DNA from 4 places in the Ottowia oryzae genome. Region 4 is predicted to be linked to each of the others. Evidence: predicted binding sites of a transcription regulator. Region 4 holds the regulator's gene; each other region holds the start of a gene.
What was found. Region 4 encodes sigma-54, which starts transcription at its own class of promoters, with help from an activator protein. Its sites were predicted from a motif close to TGGCANGNAANCTGCTTT; they were not measured.

Region 1 (3,328 bases), 1.9 Mb from region 4:
CGTGGGATGACGATGGGGGTGACGCTGGTGACGGGCCATACCGAGCACGGCGACACACCGAACTGGCCTGCGTTGGCGCACAGCGGTACGACGCTGGTGATTTACATGGGCGTGTCGACGATGGCACAGACGCAGGACTCACTTTTGCGCGCAGGTATGGAGCCCAGCACGCCTGTGGCGATGGTTGAGAACGCCAGTCTGGCCCAGCAGCGCCATCGACTGTCCACGCTGGCCCACATGCTGGCGGATGCGCGCGATTTTGGCTTGCGCAGCCCCGCCATTTTGGTGGTGGGGCAAGTGGTGGGCATGGCTGAGGCGCTGGTGCCCTTGGCCGGCGCGTCTAAACGCACTGGAACCCTGGGATGAACGCGCCGACACGGCCAGAACATGCCGACGGTGAGTTGACACTGCGCTTTGCGCTGGCCGCGCGGCGGCGTGAACTGCAAGGCATGCACGAGCTGGCGCAAACCAGTGAACTGGTTGCTCAAGTGGGCCAGTTGATCCACGAGCTGCAGAAAGAGCGCGGCCGAGCGGCCCTGCTGGTCGGGCAAACGACCGAAGAACAACGAACGCACTGGCTGGGTCAAACCGCTCTGACCGTGCGGGCGCAGCGTTCATTGAGCGAACGGCTCACGAGCGAGCTCAACGGCGAAAGGCTACTGCAGCGCCGCACGCGCTGGCTTCACGCCGTGGCCCACGCGCTGCACGCGATGGATGGTCTGGCGGCACTTCGAGCATCCTTGGTCGCGGGAGCCATGCAGGCCGAAGACGCCACCTTGGCCTACAGCAGTGTTATTGGCTGCTGGCTCGGCGTGGTCATTGAGGCACTGGATGGGCCCTCCGATCCCCACATCACGCGGGTGCTTGTGGCACTGCTCAACTTCATGCAGGCCAAAGAACTGTGCGGGCAAGAACGCGCCGTTGGCGTCGCGGGATTTGCGCGAGGCAGCTTCAACGCTGAACGGCGCACGCAGATGGCCAGCCTGGCGCGCGGTCAGGCCCGCAGCTTCGAGCTGTTTCTGCAGCACGCTTCCGCAGGTCTGCGCGCTGGCTGGGAAGCGCTGAGAGCGGGTGAACTGGCGCTTCAACGTCTGCGCGATCTGGCCGCGACGCCGGATGCTGCTATCAGTCCTCAGCTGGCCCAGCCCTGGTTCGATGTTTGTACCGCCCGCATTGACGCCCTTCACGGGCTAGAACAGGTCCTGACGACAGAGTTGGCCGACTGTTGCCGTGACCGGGTCGCGGAGAACGAGCGTGCTTTGTCCCAGCTCACCGATGACAGCGACCGCCATGCGACAGAGGGTCAAAGCGCAAAAGCCATGACGAGTGTCATGCGCCAATCCCTTGTGTACACCTTGGTCGGTCGGCCGATGGATGCGGTCGTCACTGGCGACGCCATTGGCGACACGATGGCCCGTTCCGTCCTGGACTTGTTGCTGGAGCAAGGCGCCAGGTTGCACGAAGCGGACTTGAGGTTGTCGGAAGCGCGGCGCGCCCGCCATGAGCGCCGACGCATTGAGCAAGCCAAATGGTGGTTGGTCACCCACTACCAGCTCAGCGAGCCCGCAGCGCAAGAACGCTTGCAGCGCACCGCTATGAACAACGGCCTCACGCTGCTTGAGGTGGCCGATCGCATTCTTGCGTCCGAGTCTCCGGCTGGATGATCGTGGCGCTTGCTCACCGCTGCCCGAATTTGCACCGCGAAGCGGCCGATCCGCACCTGCCGAAGTGCGTCGGGTGGATCGCAAAGCCTCCACGGGCAGCGTCCGTGCAAAACATCTAGCCTCAACGCACCAAGATGTCGCAGGTCGAGCACGGGTTGGGTGCATGGATCGCCCGATCGGTGTCATTTACGCTTTGAATGCCTGGCACGCCAATTGCAGGTCATAGGCTACTAGGCTTTGCCACCTGCAAGGCCTCTTGGACAACGGCGTCCATTGCCCAGCGAATGCGCACCGCGCAGCTCGCCAGGGCGATGGACGCCGTTTGCGTTTGGCTGAACAAGGAGTGCTTTGATGCCTGATACAACCCGCGTCGTCGTCGTAGGCAATGGCATGGTGGGCCATTGCTTTGTGCAAGAGATGGTGCGGCGCACGCCTGATCTGGTTGCTGCCTGCCTGCAGATCACGGTGCTCGGCGAAGAGCCCCGGCCAGCGTACGACCGAGTGCATTTGTCGAGCTTCTTCGCTGGCACCACGGCAGACGAACTGTCCCTCGTCGAGCCAGGCTTCTACGACCGACCTGGCTTGTCTCTGCGGCTCAACGCACGTGTGCAGCAGATTGATCGACGCATCCATCAGCTCAGGCTCGCCGATGGCGAGATGATGAGCTACGACCGGCTGGTTCTGGCCACTGGCTCAGTGCCGTTCGTTCCCGCCGTACAGGGGCGCGACCGGGACGGTTGCTTCGTCTACCGAACCATCGAAGACCTGGAGGGCATGCTGGCGGCGGGCCGATATGCGCAAAGCGGCGTCGTGATCGGCGGGGGATTGCTCGGGTTGGAATGCGCCAAAGCGCTGCGCGACATGAAGCTGACCACGCACGTCGTGGAATTCTCCAAACGGTTGATGGCCGCTCAGGTGGACGACGGTGGCGGGGAGGTGCTGCGCGCCAAGATTGAGGCGCTGGGCGTTCAGGTACACACCAGCCGCAACATGGTGGAAATCACCGATGGCATGACGGCGCGCCACCGGCTCGTGTTCGACGATGGCATCTGGCTCGAGACCGATATGGTCGTTTTTTCAGCCGGTATCCGCCCGCGCGATGAGCTGGCGCGCCAGAGCGTGTTGGCGATCGGCCCGCGCGGCGGCGTGGCGATTGACGACCACTGTCGCAGCTCGGATCGTTCGGTGTATGCGATTGGCGAATGCGCTTCCTGGAAGGACAAGTTGTTCGGGCTGGTTGCCCCCGGCTACGAGATGGCGCGTGTGGCGGCGGGGCACATTCTGGGCGATGGCGAGGCCAGTTTTTCCGGCACCGATATGAGCACCAAGCTCAAGCTCATGGGCGTGGAGGTGGCCAGCGTGGGCGACGCCCACGGCGCTACGCCGGGCAGTCGCAAGTTCGTGTATGCGAACGAGCTTCAGCAGATCTACAAGAAGCTCGTTATCAGCCAGGACGGCCTGCAACTGCTGGGCGCGGTGCTGGTCGGGAACGCCGACGAGTACGGCACGCTTCAGCAAATGGTTGCCAACGGCATCGCGTTGCCTGCGCAGCCTGAGTTCCTGATCCTGCCGGCCAGCGACGGGCAGGCCAAGCCGGGCCTCGGCGTTGATGCGCTGCCCGACAGCGCTCAGCTTTGTTCGTGCAACAACGTCAGCAAGGCGCA
Region 2 (3,328 bases), 450 kb from region 4:
TGCGCGCCGCAATAAGAGCGCAGCAGTCTGCTTCATGGTCTTAACCCGGGCTTACCTGCTGGCCACTTGCTTGGGCAGCTTGAACACCCACATCGATCCACCCTGCGTGACCTGCTTGGTCAGCTCAGCCATGTCGCCGCCCCAGAGTGGCACCGCGCCGCCGTAGCCCGACTGGATGCCCACATACTGCTCGCCATCCATCTGCCACGTGATCGGAACGGAAACCACGCCCGATCCGGTCTGAAACTTCCACAGCTCCTTCCCGTTCTTGGCATCGAAGGCTTTCACGTAACCGTCAGATGTCCCGGTGAACAAAAGGCCGCCGCCGGTAGTGAGCGTGCCGGCCCACAGCGGAAACTGCTCTTTGTGTTCCCATGCGATCTTGCCGGTCTGCGGATTGATGGCGCGCAGGATGCCGACATGGTCGTCGTACAGCTTCTTGATGCGAAAGCCCTGACCCAAGTACGCTGCGCCCGCCTTGTACGTGATCTGCTCGGACCAGTAGTCCATGGCCCAGTGATTGGCCGGGATGTAGAACAAACCGGTGTCGGGGCTATAGCTCATCGGCATCCAGTTGGTGCCGCCAAGGAACGGTGGCGAAACGAAGACGCTGTCGCCCTTCTCCTGACCTTCCTTGGGCTCGGGCGGACGATTGCCCTTCTCATTGGGAAGGCCGGTCTTGAGGTCAAAGCCCGAGGCCCAGGTGATGCCGTCCACGAAGGGCCAGGCATTGATGATGGCGTTCTGCTTCCAAGGATGACCACCGTCGGCTTTGGCGAGTTTCTCGCGGTCGGTCACGAAGAAAAAGCCATTGCGGTCGGCGTGGGCAGATGCCTTGACAGTCTTGCCGGTCGTCTTGTCCTTGTAATCGAACAGGAGCACGGAGTTGTTGCCGGAGAAATCCCAGGCGTCGTTGGGCGTATGCGAGAAGAACCCCTTGAGGTCGCCAGTCGTCGGATCGATGTAGGCCTGACCCGAGGTGTACAGGCTGGGCCAGTTGCGCGGGTCGTCACCCTTGGCCGTGCGCTTCCAGGTGTTCCAAGGCGCTGGGTTGCCGGTACCCACGATGATGGTGTTGGTCTCCACGTCGAACGACGGTGTTTGCCACGGCGCACCGCCCCCCTGGCTCCAGGCCTCCGCCTTGCCGGTGGGGGAATTGGGGTCGTTCGGCCAGGTCGGCGCCTTGGGATCGCCTGTAGGCGTGCTGGGCTGACCGTTCAATCGACCCACATGGCCTTCCACCAGTGGTCGTGCCCAGATCTCCTTGCCGGTGTCGGGGTCTCGCGCGTAGAGATAGCCCACCACACCGAATTCGTCGCCAGACGATCCATGCACCAGCAGCACCTTGCCGGTCTGCTTGTCCTTGATGATGAAGGGCGCACCGGTCATGGTGTAGCCCACCTTGTGGTCGCCGAACTTCTCGTTCCACACGACTTTGCCGGTCGCGCGGTCCAAAGCGATCACGCGCGCATCGAGCGTACCGAAATACACCTTGTCGCCGTAGATCGCAGGTCCGCGATTGACCACGTCGCAGCACGGCCGGATATCCTCCGGCAGTCGGTGCTCATAGGTCCAGAGGCGCTTGCCGGTGCGCGCGTCGATCGCCACGAAGCGCGAGTAGGAGGCTGTCACATACACCACACAGTCGTGCACGAGCGCCTGTGCCTCCTGGCCGCGCTGCTTCTCTCCGCCAAAGGAGTAGCTCCACGCCGGAACAAGGCCTGCCACGTTCTTGGGGTTCAGCGTCTTCAGCGGGCTGTAGCGTTGGGCCGTCAGCCCTAATCCATAGGACAGCACGTCTTCGGTGGTCTTGGCGTCGTTTGCAATGTCTTCCCAGGTCACTGGCTTGACCGCGAACGCGGGAAGACTGACGGTGGCTGCAATCGCCAGACACAGCGTGTTCAAACGCATGGGGCGGAAGGCCGATGTGGACATGTGGTTTGCTCCTCGTGTGGTTGTAGATGATGGCCATCCAACATCTGCAAAACACATGCCATCGCCTGGCAGGCAGGCTCCGCTGCTTTGAACCGGCGCTCCCGTTCAAATGTGGAGCGGAGTGTGGCGCGCGAGCTGTTCAAATACGGAGCACCGCGGCGCAATGTCCTGAGCGCCGCAGCCTATGTCATCGCATGCGGCGAATGAGCCCGTCCTTCAAGACGACCTGGTGGTACGCGAAGGCCAGCACATGGGCCGCGATGAGAACCAGCATGGCGTAGACCGAGACCTCATGCATGATGCTGAAGAACGCCTTGGCAGAGTCCCAGCGCTCGGCCAGCTGGGGCAGTTTCATGCCGAAGAATCGAATGGGGTAGCCCGAATACATCGAACCCAAGAAGCCCGAAACCGGCGCCATCAGCATCAGCAGGTACAGCAATCGGTGATTGGCAATGGCCAGCGCGTGTTGCGTGCGCGGCAGGGGAAATTCAATGACACGGGGGCGCAGGACCGCCCAGGCAAGCCGAACGAGCACCAACATCCCGAGCAACATGCCGATGGATTTGTGCAGATTGAACCAGGCGGCCCGGACTCCGCCAGCGTCCTTGGGCAGGCCGGTCATCCAGATGCCCAGCACAAGCTGGGCCAGCAGCATCACGGCCATGAGCCAATGCAGCCCTACCGAAAACCGGTCGTAGCGATGTGAAACGGGCGCGGGTACTTTCATCTCGGCGTCTCCATGGACTTGTGTCATGCAGCGCAGCAGCGTGCGCATGCCCTGTGCGGGAGTTGCGCAGCGCTGCCGAGCCTCAGTTCAGCAGGTCGGGAGGAAGCAGGTTCTTCTTGCGGTAGATGGTGTTTCGTGACACCCCAAGCGCCTTGGCTGCCGCCGACACATTGCCCCTGTGAATGCGCAACATCTGTGCCATCGTATTCAGGGTGACGTCCTGCAGACGCACGCCGTCGGTGAACACTTCTTCAGAGTTCGCAATGGCGACGGGCGCAGAAGCGATCACGCTGGCCTCAACAGCCAACGGGGCGTTGTTGGCGATGCTCAGCTCTTCGAGAAAATCGTCCGGCAGGTGCTCCGCATCGATCACACCATCGGTGTCCACCATGACAACGGCCGTGCGAAGCAGGTTATGCAACTGGCGCAGGTTGCCTGGCCAGTGGTAGCTGGCCAGCAATGTCATCACGTCCGAAGAGATGGTGATGTGCGGCTCGCCCTCGCAAAGCGATTTCAGGACTTTCTTCACCACGACTTCAAAGTCGGTGCGCTCGCGCAATGCAGGCAGCCGCACCACCAGGCCATTGAGGCGATAGTAAAGATCCTCTCGAAACTCACCGCGGGAGATCATTTCCCTGATGTTCTTGTGGGTCGCGCAAACCACCG
Region 3 (3,328 bases), 750 kb from region 4:
GCAGTCTGCCAACTGCGCGTCTTCATAGCTGTTGTTCAGTTCGCCAACACCCATCTCGCGCGTGGCGTGGCACTCCGAGTTGTAGGCTGGTCGGTTGTGTATGCGGACCATTGGCGTCTTTAGCGCCGAGAACATCAGTTTTCCGGTACCCCAGGTGTTCTCGAATCCGCCGCCAGCCCCCCCATGGTCAAAGCAGTCATAGAACAGACCGCTTGGCCCATCGTTGTCGAGAATTTTCTTGGTCAGGCCCGCATAGATCGCAAGCGCGTTCTCCCAACTGGTGTCGAGCCACTGATCGCCCCGGAAAATGCGGGGGGTCTTGAGTCGCTCGCGGCCGATGCCGTCGTGTGCGTACATGTATGACGCCATTTTTCCGCCGCGCGTCGACGACAGCCCCGAGTTCACCACGCACTCCTTGTCGGGGACGATCATGATGTTCCAGCGCTTGCCGGCTCGATCGGTGATCGTATTTGTCATGGCCCGCGTGAGCGTGACCTGCAGCGGCGGCACTTGCTGGGTGAAATCCACGCCCAAGGCGTTTTGCGATGCGGCTCGTCCACCTTCGCGGTTGGAATCCCACTTGTAGACGTGATAGCCACATCCCACGATGCAGAAGTGGCATGTCATGTTGGACTTCTGGGCGTCAGTCGGTGGGAGCGCGATTCGGTCGTTGATGGTGCTGCTCATGGCAAGATCTCCTTAAAGGACATTGGCCTGACGGCCATAGATCAACCCATCCATCCCGATTGCGCTGACTGTGTCGGTGGCCGCGTCGTAGTTCAGCATCACGCGCGGAAGATCCTCGGTCGCCTGCCCGCAAACCATTTGTCCGCCGTTCTCGGGATCGAAGATCGAAAAGTGGCAGCCGCACTTCAGGGTCTTGGTGGCTTCTTCGTACGCCACTGGGCAGCCCATGTGCGTACACATCGCGCTGAATGCCACGATGTCCTTGTTGGGCCCAACCCCACCATGGACAGGTGCGCCCATCCGTAGGGCCACGCACGGTGAGGATGAGTCGGGGTAGGTGAAGCTGACGACCTTGTTGACCGGCATGCCGCCTGCCTTGCCGACGTTGGCCTTGGGATACGGCAACGTGGTTGTTCCAGCGGGCGAGGCAGCCTGGGCTTGTGCCGTCGACGGCATCAATGCGGCGCTGGCGGCGCCCATGGACGCGACTGCCGTGCCACCGCTGGTCTTGAGGAAGATGCGGCGACTGAGTTTCTGATTTTCCATACGTGTCTCCTAGTAGTCGTCTTTGGACACGAGTGGGAATGCAGGATCCATGCCCGTCCAGCGGGCTATGAAAATCAACAGGTTACGCGCGGCCACCTCCGGGTATGTCCGGATTTAGTAACGTCACGGTCGCGTTAATGTTCCAATCTCGTAACCTACCGAGGCCGACATGAAACGGCGACTGTTCATCGCAGGGAGCGCTGCCTACGGGACAGGGCTTAGTGCACAACCCTCGCGTCGCTTGCGCATTGGCGTGACTGCGGTGATGCTGTCGGATCAGACAGCATTCCTGACTCGTTGGGCCGCATATCTATCGGACCGGACGCAGACCAGCGTCTCTTTCGTGGTTCGAGATCAGTACCGCGCCGTGATGGAACTGATGTCCGCCGGTCAGGTGGAATCGGCCTGGATATGCGGTTACCCCTTCGTTCGGTATCAATCTTCTTTGAGGCTTTTGGCGGTACCGCTGTATCGCGGGATGCCTCAGTATCAAGCCTATTTGATCCGTCCACGTGGGACAACAACGCCCCAGAGCTGGTCAGACCTGCGCGGCAAAGTTCTCGCGTATTCGGATCCGCTGTCGAACTCTGGGTGGCTGGTGGCGCAAGCACAAATGGCGGCGGCCGGCGTTGCTTCAACCGACTTGCGCGGTCAGTTTTTTGCGTATGGGCATCGCAACGTCGCCGATGCGGTAGCGGCACGCCTTGCCGATGCGGGTGCGATAGATGGGTACATCTGGGACACGATGCTGAAACTGGGAATGCAAGGCGCCCTGCAGACCGAGGTTGTATGGCGCTCTACGCCCTGTGGGTTTCCACCGTTTGTAACGCCAAGCCTTGTCAGCCCTGCCTCCGTGGAGCCTCTGAGGAATGCATTGATCGAAATGTCGAAAGATCCGACGGGGCAGGGACTGCTCGACAGTCTGAACCTATCGGGCTTCGTAGACGGATCGCCCGCACTCTACGACTCGATTCGTCAGATGGCCTCGCAGACACCCAACTCGGGCGTACCGAGCTAGGCGAAACCGCCATGTGGTTCCGACTGCCGTATCGCCTCCAGATTCCTCTGGGACTATCGTTGGCCGTGCTTCTGACTGCATTGCTTGTCACGGTGGTGGCTGCGAGAAGTGCTGCCGCAACAGCCCGATCCGAGATTGAAGCTGCCATTTCTCGCGCGTCCGTGTTGCTGTCTGGTCAAGCCAAGCCGTACCTCCTGTCGAACGACACTTGGCGAGCGTTCGTTCTCCTGCGTGACATTGCAGGCCTCCTACCGGCAGCGGCGGAAGGTCATTCGAATGCAGCCATCCTCGGCGCAGACGCGCACACGCTCGCGTCGTCAGACCCAAGCCGGTTCCCAACTAGCGCGCCCGTTCCAGGAGTTCCATTCAATTTGATTGAACACCTGAAAGGACCGAGCAAGGTGGATCTGCCCGACGGTGGCGTTGCTTTGGTGAATCCCGTCCTGAGTGAGGACGGCGCCAAGATGGGCTACTCCCTTGTTGCCGTGGAGCGGGCCGCGTTCGAGCCTGACTGGGCAACGCTCGGAAAGTCTGCTGCACTCGGCGCGGCACTTTCCGTACTCTTCCTTGCTCCTCTTGGATGGATCGCGGGAAGACGCATGACAAGGCCGATTCGCGAACTGGCACGGGCAATTTCACGTATCGGCCAAGATCCATCCACGCAGATTGAATCCGAACTGTCTTCCAATGCCGACCCGGAACTGGCGCGCATCTATTCGGCAGTGCGCCGATTGATTGCAGAACTGCGGGAGAGGCAACAAGCCCAGCGGCGAGCACTGTCGTCTGAAAGGTTGGCTGCGGTCGGTCGCATGACAGCGGCCGTCGCGCATGAAATCAACAACCCGTTGGGAGGATTGATCAACGCTGTTCAGACATTGAAGGTCCATGGGGATTCCGAAGCAACTCGCCGTCGCTCGGTCGATCTCCTCCAGCGCGGATTGCACCAAATTCGCGTCACTGTCTCGGCACTCCTGCCTCAAGCGCGAATTGAAGACAGGGACTTTGGCGCCCAAGACTTCGACGATGTGTTGACTCTGGCCGGTCCGGCAGCAGTCAGCCGATCGGTCGTTATCCGCG
Region 4 (3,328 bases):
CGTGTCGCTGGACGTGGCCAGCGGCGAGGTCGTCGGCCTGCTGGGCCCGAACGGCGCGGGCAAGACCACCTCGTTCTACATGATCGTCGGCCTGGTGCGCGCCGACGCCGGCACCATCAGCATCGACGGGCGGTCGATTGAAGACATGCCGATCCACCGTCGGTCGCGCCTGGGCTTGTCTTACCTGCCGCAGGAAGCATCGATCTTTCGCAAGCTCACGGTGGCCGAGAACGTGCGCGCCGTGCTGGAGCTGCAGGTCGGCCCCGACGGCCGCGCGCTGAGCCGCGACGAGATCGAGCGGCGCCTGACCGAGTTGCTGGAGCAGCTGCACGTCAACGACCTGCGCGATTCCCCGGCGCCGGCGCTGTCGGGCGGCGAGCGCCGCCGCGTCGAGATTGCTCGCGCCCTGGCCACTCAGCCGCGCTTCATCCTGCTGGACGAGCCGTTCGCAGGCATTGACCCCATCGCCGTCATCGAGATCCAGCGCATCATCGAATTCCTGAAGGCGCGCGGCATTGGCGTGCTGATCACCGATCACAATGTGCGTGAAACCCTGGGCATTTGCGACCACGCCGTCATCATCAGCGAAGGGCGGGTGCTGGCCACCGGCACGCCCGCGCACATCGTCGAGGACCCACAGGTGCGCCGCGTGTACCTGGGAGAGAATTTCCGCCTGTGAAGCCCGGTCTGTCGCTGCGGGTTTCGCAGCACCTTGCGCTCACCCCTCAGCTGCAGCAGTCGATCCGGCTGCTGCAGTTGTCCACACTGGAGCTGTCCAGCGAGGTGGAGCAGATGCTGGACGACAACCCTTTTCTGGAGCGCGAGGAAGACGGCGCCCCGCGCGAGGAATTCGGCCTGTCGCGTGCCGACACGCGCACCAGCGAGGGCGACCGGGTCAGCGAGAATGCTACAGAATTTGAAGCTGCCAGCGCTGATGGCGCGGGCGCTGAAGGCCCGTTGGACTCTGAATCCCTACTGCACGAAGGCTGGGACGGCGATGGCAGCGTGGACGTCAGCGCCGACGACGGCGAATGGGGTGGCGACGCCCCGGCGCGGGGACAGCAGGCTGCGGGCGACGACGAGCTGGACGCCGGCGAACGCACGGGCGCCCAGGAAAGCCTGACCGCACACCTGCATCAGCAGGCGCTGGCCCTTCGCCTGTCGCCCGAGGATTCGGCCGCGCTGCGCTTTCTGATCGAGTCGCTGAACGAAGACGGCTACCTGGAAGATTCCCTTGCGCAGCTGGCCGCCACGCTGATCGACGACGACGACGATATCGAGCAGATGGAAGAGCTGGTGCACCGCTTCACCATGGCGCTAAAACTGCTGCAGTCGCTGGAGCCGGCCGGCGTGGGCACCCGCAACCTGGCCGAATGCCTGTCGCTGCAGCTGCGCGATCTGCGCGCAGCCTGCGCGGGCGAGCCCGACGAGCTGGCCCGCGTCGGGGCGGCCGAGGCCATTTGCGCCCAGCACGGGGCAATCGAGCTGCTGGCCAAGCGCGACGCCAAGCGCCTGGCCGCGCTGACGGGCCTGCCCGAAGCGCAGGTGCGCCAGGGCATGCAGCTGATCGCCACGCTGGAGCCCAAGCCGGGGCGCCGCTTTGCCGACGTGGAGCGCAACGTGGTGGTGCCCGACGTGATCGTCAGCGTGCGCGGCAGCGGTGCGCAGCAGCGCTTTCGCGTGCAGCTGAACCCAGATGTGATGCCGCGCCTGCGCGTGCACGACGTGTACGCCAGCGCACTGCGCGGCGGCAAAGGCGGCGAAAACCACCAGGCGCTGGCGCAGCGGCTGCAAGAGGCCCGCTGGTTCATCAAGAACATCCAGCAGCGCTTTGACACCATCCTGCGCGTGTCGCAAGCCATCGTCGAACGGCAAAAGAGCTTCTTCATCCACGGTGAGCTGGCCATGCGGCCCATGGTGCAACGCGACCTGGCCGACGAGCTGGGCGTGCACGAATCCACCATCTCGCGCGTGACCACCGCCAAGTACATGGCCACGCCGCGCGGCACGTTCGAGCTGAAGTATTTCTTCGGCTCGGCGCTGGCCACCGAATCGGGCGGCAACGCGTCCAGCACCGCCGTGCGGGCGCTGATCAAGCAACTGATCGATGCCGAGAACACGGCCAAGCCGCTGTCCGACAACCAGCTGGCCGAGCTGCTGAAAGCCCAGGGCATCGACTGCGCGCGCCGCACGGTAGCCAAGTACCGCGAGGGCTTGCGCATACCCGTGGCCGGGCTGCGCAAGGCTTCTGCCTGACGCGCCGCCAGGCGCCGTCGTCGACCGCCTGTCACGGCTATGCCTCGTGGCAGAGCGCGCGTCGCGCACACCGATACACTGGGTCGCGTGTAGGAATTCCCCTACGCGTTTGCATCGGACGTGCGGCCAGCCACGGCGCCTCACGCCTGGCCGCCAGCGCACGATCTGACCAAGGACCACCGGTGGCGCTGCTCAAACCTCAATCCCAACTTCACACGCCTGGCGCGATTCAAGCCCACGGCGTGCTGATCGCGTTGGATGGCTTTGGCGTTGTGACGCACCTGAGTGCCAATGCGGCCAAGCTGCTGGGCCACGAGGCGCCCTCGCTCGGCCGCGCGCTGCCCGAACAGTTTGGGCTGAGCGGCGCCAGCCTGGTTGCCGCAAAAGCTGGCGGCGAAGATTCTGCGTTGGCCGATCATCACCGCGTCGCCCTGAACGGGCGGCAGTTTGACTGCCTTGTCCGGCGGCAGAAATGGGGCACGCTGGTCGAGCTGGAACCCAGCCCCCACCCTAGGCAAGACCTTGATCCCGGCCCAACCTTGCATCAGGTGGTGCGCCGCTTGCGCCAACAGACCAACGTACAGGGTTTGCTGGACGAAGGCACGCGGGCCCTGCGCGCCATGCTGGGTTTTGACCGCGTGCTGGCCTACCATTTCAAGCGAGACGGCAGCAGCCAGGTGGTGGCCGAGGCCAGCAGCGCCACAGACTGGCCGCCGCGCCTGGGTCAGCGCTTTCCAGAAGCCCACATACCGGTTGAAGCGCGTCGCTTGTTCAGCCTGAATCCGGCGCGGCACGTTCCGGATGCTGACAGTGCGCCGGTGCCGCTCGAAGCTGCGCCCGGTCACGAAGCTCCGCTGGATATGACACTGTCCGCACTGCGCAGCGTGCCGGACTTTCATGCCCATTACCTGCATGACAGCGGGATCAGTGCGTCCATGTGCGTGCCCTTGATCGTGGACGGCGATCTGTGGGGCATCCTCGCCTGCCATCACCGCGCGGCGGTGCAGGTGCCCTACCCCGTGCGCGCCAGCTGCGCCGTGCTGGGCGAGCTGCTGTCTACCCAGTTGCAATA

Region 1: the regulator sigma-54 is predicted to act here: its motif matches at 1,867-1,884, upstream of nirB (nitrite reductase large subunit NirB).
Region 2: the regulator sigma-54 is predicted to act here: its motif matches at 1,979-1,996, upstream of C6570_RS03225 (methanol/ethanol family PQQ-dependent dehydrogenase).
Region 3: the regulator sigma-54 is predicted to act here: its motif matches at 1,271-1,288, upstream of C6570_RS08760 (arsenate reductase (azurin) small subunit).

What each region holds. Positions count from the first base shown of each region.
Region 1 covers NZ_CP027666.1:3,013,296-3,016,623, reverse strand. The annotation lists gene cobA (uroporphyrinogen-III C-methyltransferase) at 1-366, shown strand, start outside; gene C6570_RS13765 (nitrate regulatory protein) at 363-1,664, shown strand; gene nirB (nitrite reductase large subunit NirB) at 2,016-3,328, shown strand, end outside.
Region 2 covers NZ_CP027666.1:681,168-684,495, reverse strand. The annotation lists gene C6570_RS03230 (pentapeptide repeat-containing protein) at 1-36, opposite strand, end outside; gene C6570_RS03225 (methanol/ethanol family PQQ-dependent dehydrogenase) at 52-1,935, opposite strand; gene C6570_RS03220 (cytochrome b) at 2,123-2,710, opposite strand; gene C6570_RS03215 (sigma-54-dependent Fis family transcriptional regulator) at 2,745-3,328, opposite strand, start outside.
Region 3 covers NZ_CP027666.1:1,881,741-1,885,068, forward strand. The annotation lists gene C6570_RS08755 (arsenate reductase (azurin) large subunit) at 1-687, opposite strand, end outside; gene C6570_RS08760 (arsenate reductase (azurin) small subunit) at 700-1,233, opposite strand; gene C6570_RS08765 (PhnD/SsuA/transferrin family substrate-binding protein) at 1,403-2,251, shown strand; gene C6570_RS08770 (sensor histidine kinase) at 2,623-3,328, shown strand, end outside.
Region 4 covers NZ_CP027666.1:1,128,584-1,131,911, reverse strand. The annotation lists gene lptB (LPS export ABC transporter ATP-binding protein) at 1-679, shown strand, start outside; gene rpoN (RNA polymerase factor sigma-54) at 676-2,256, shown strand; partial or broken gene C6570_RS18370 (GAF domain-containing protein) at 2,439-3,328, shown strand, end outside.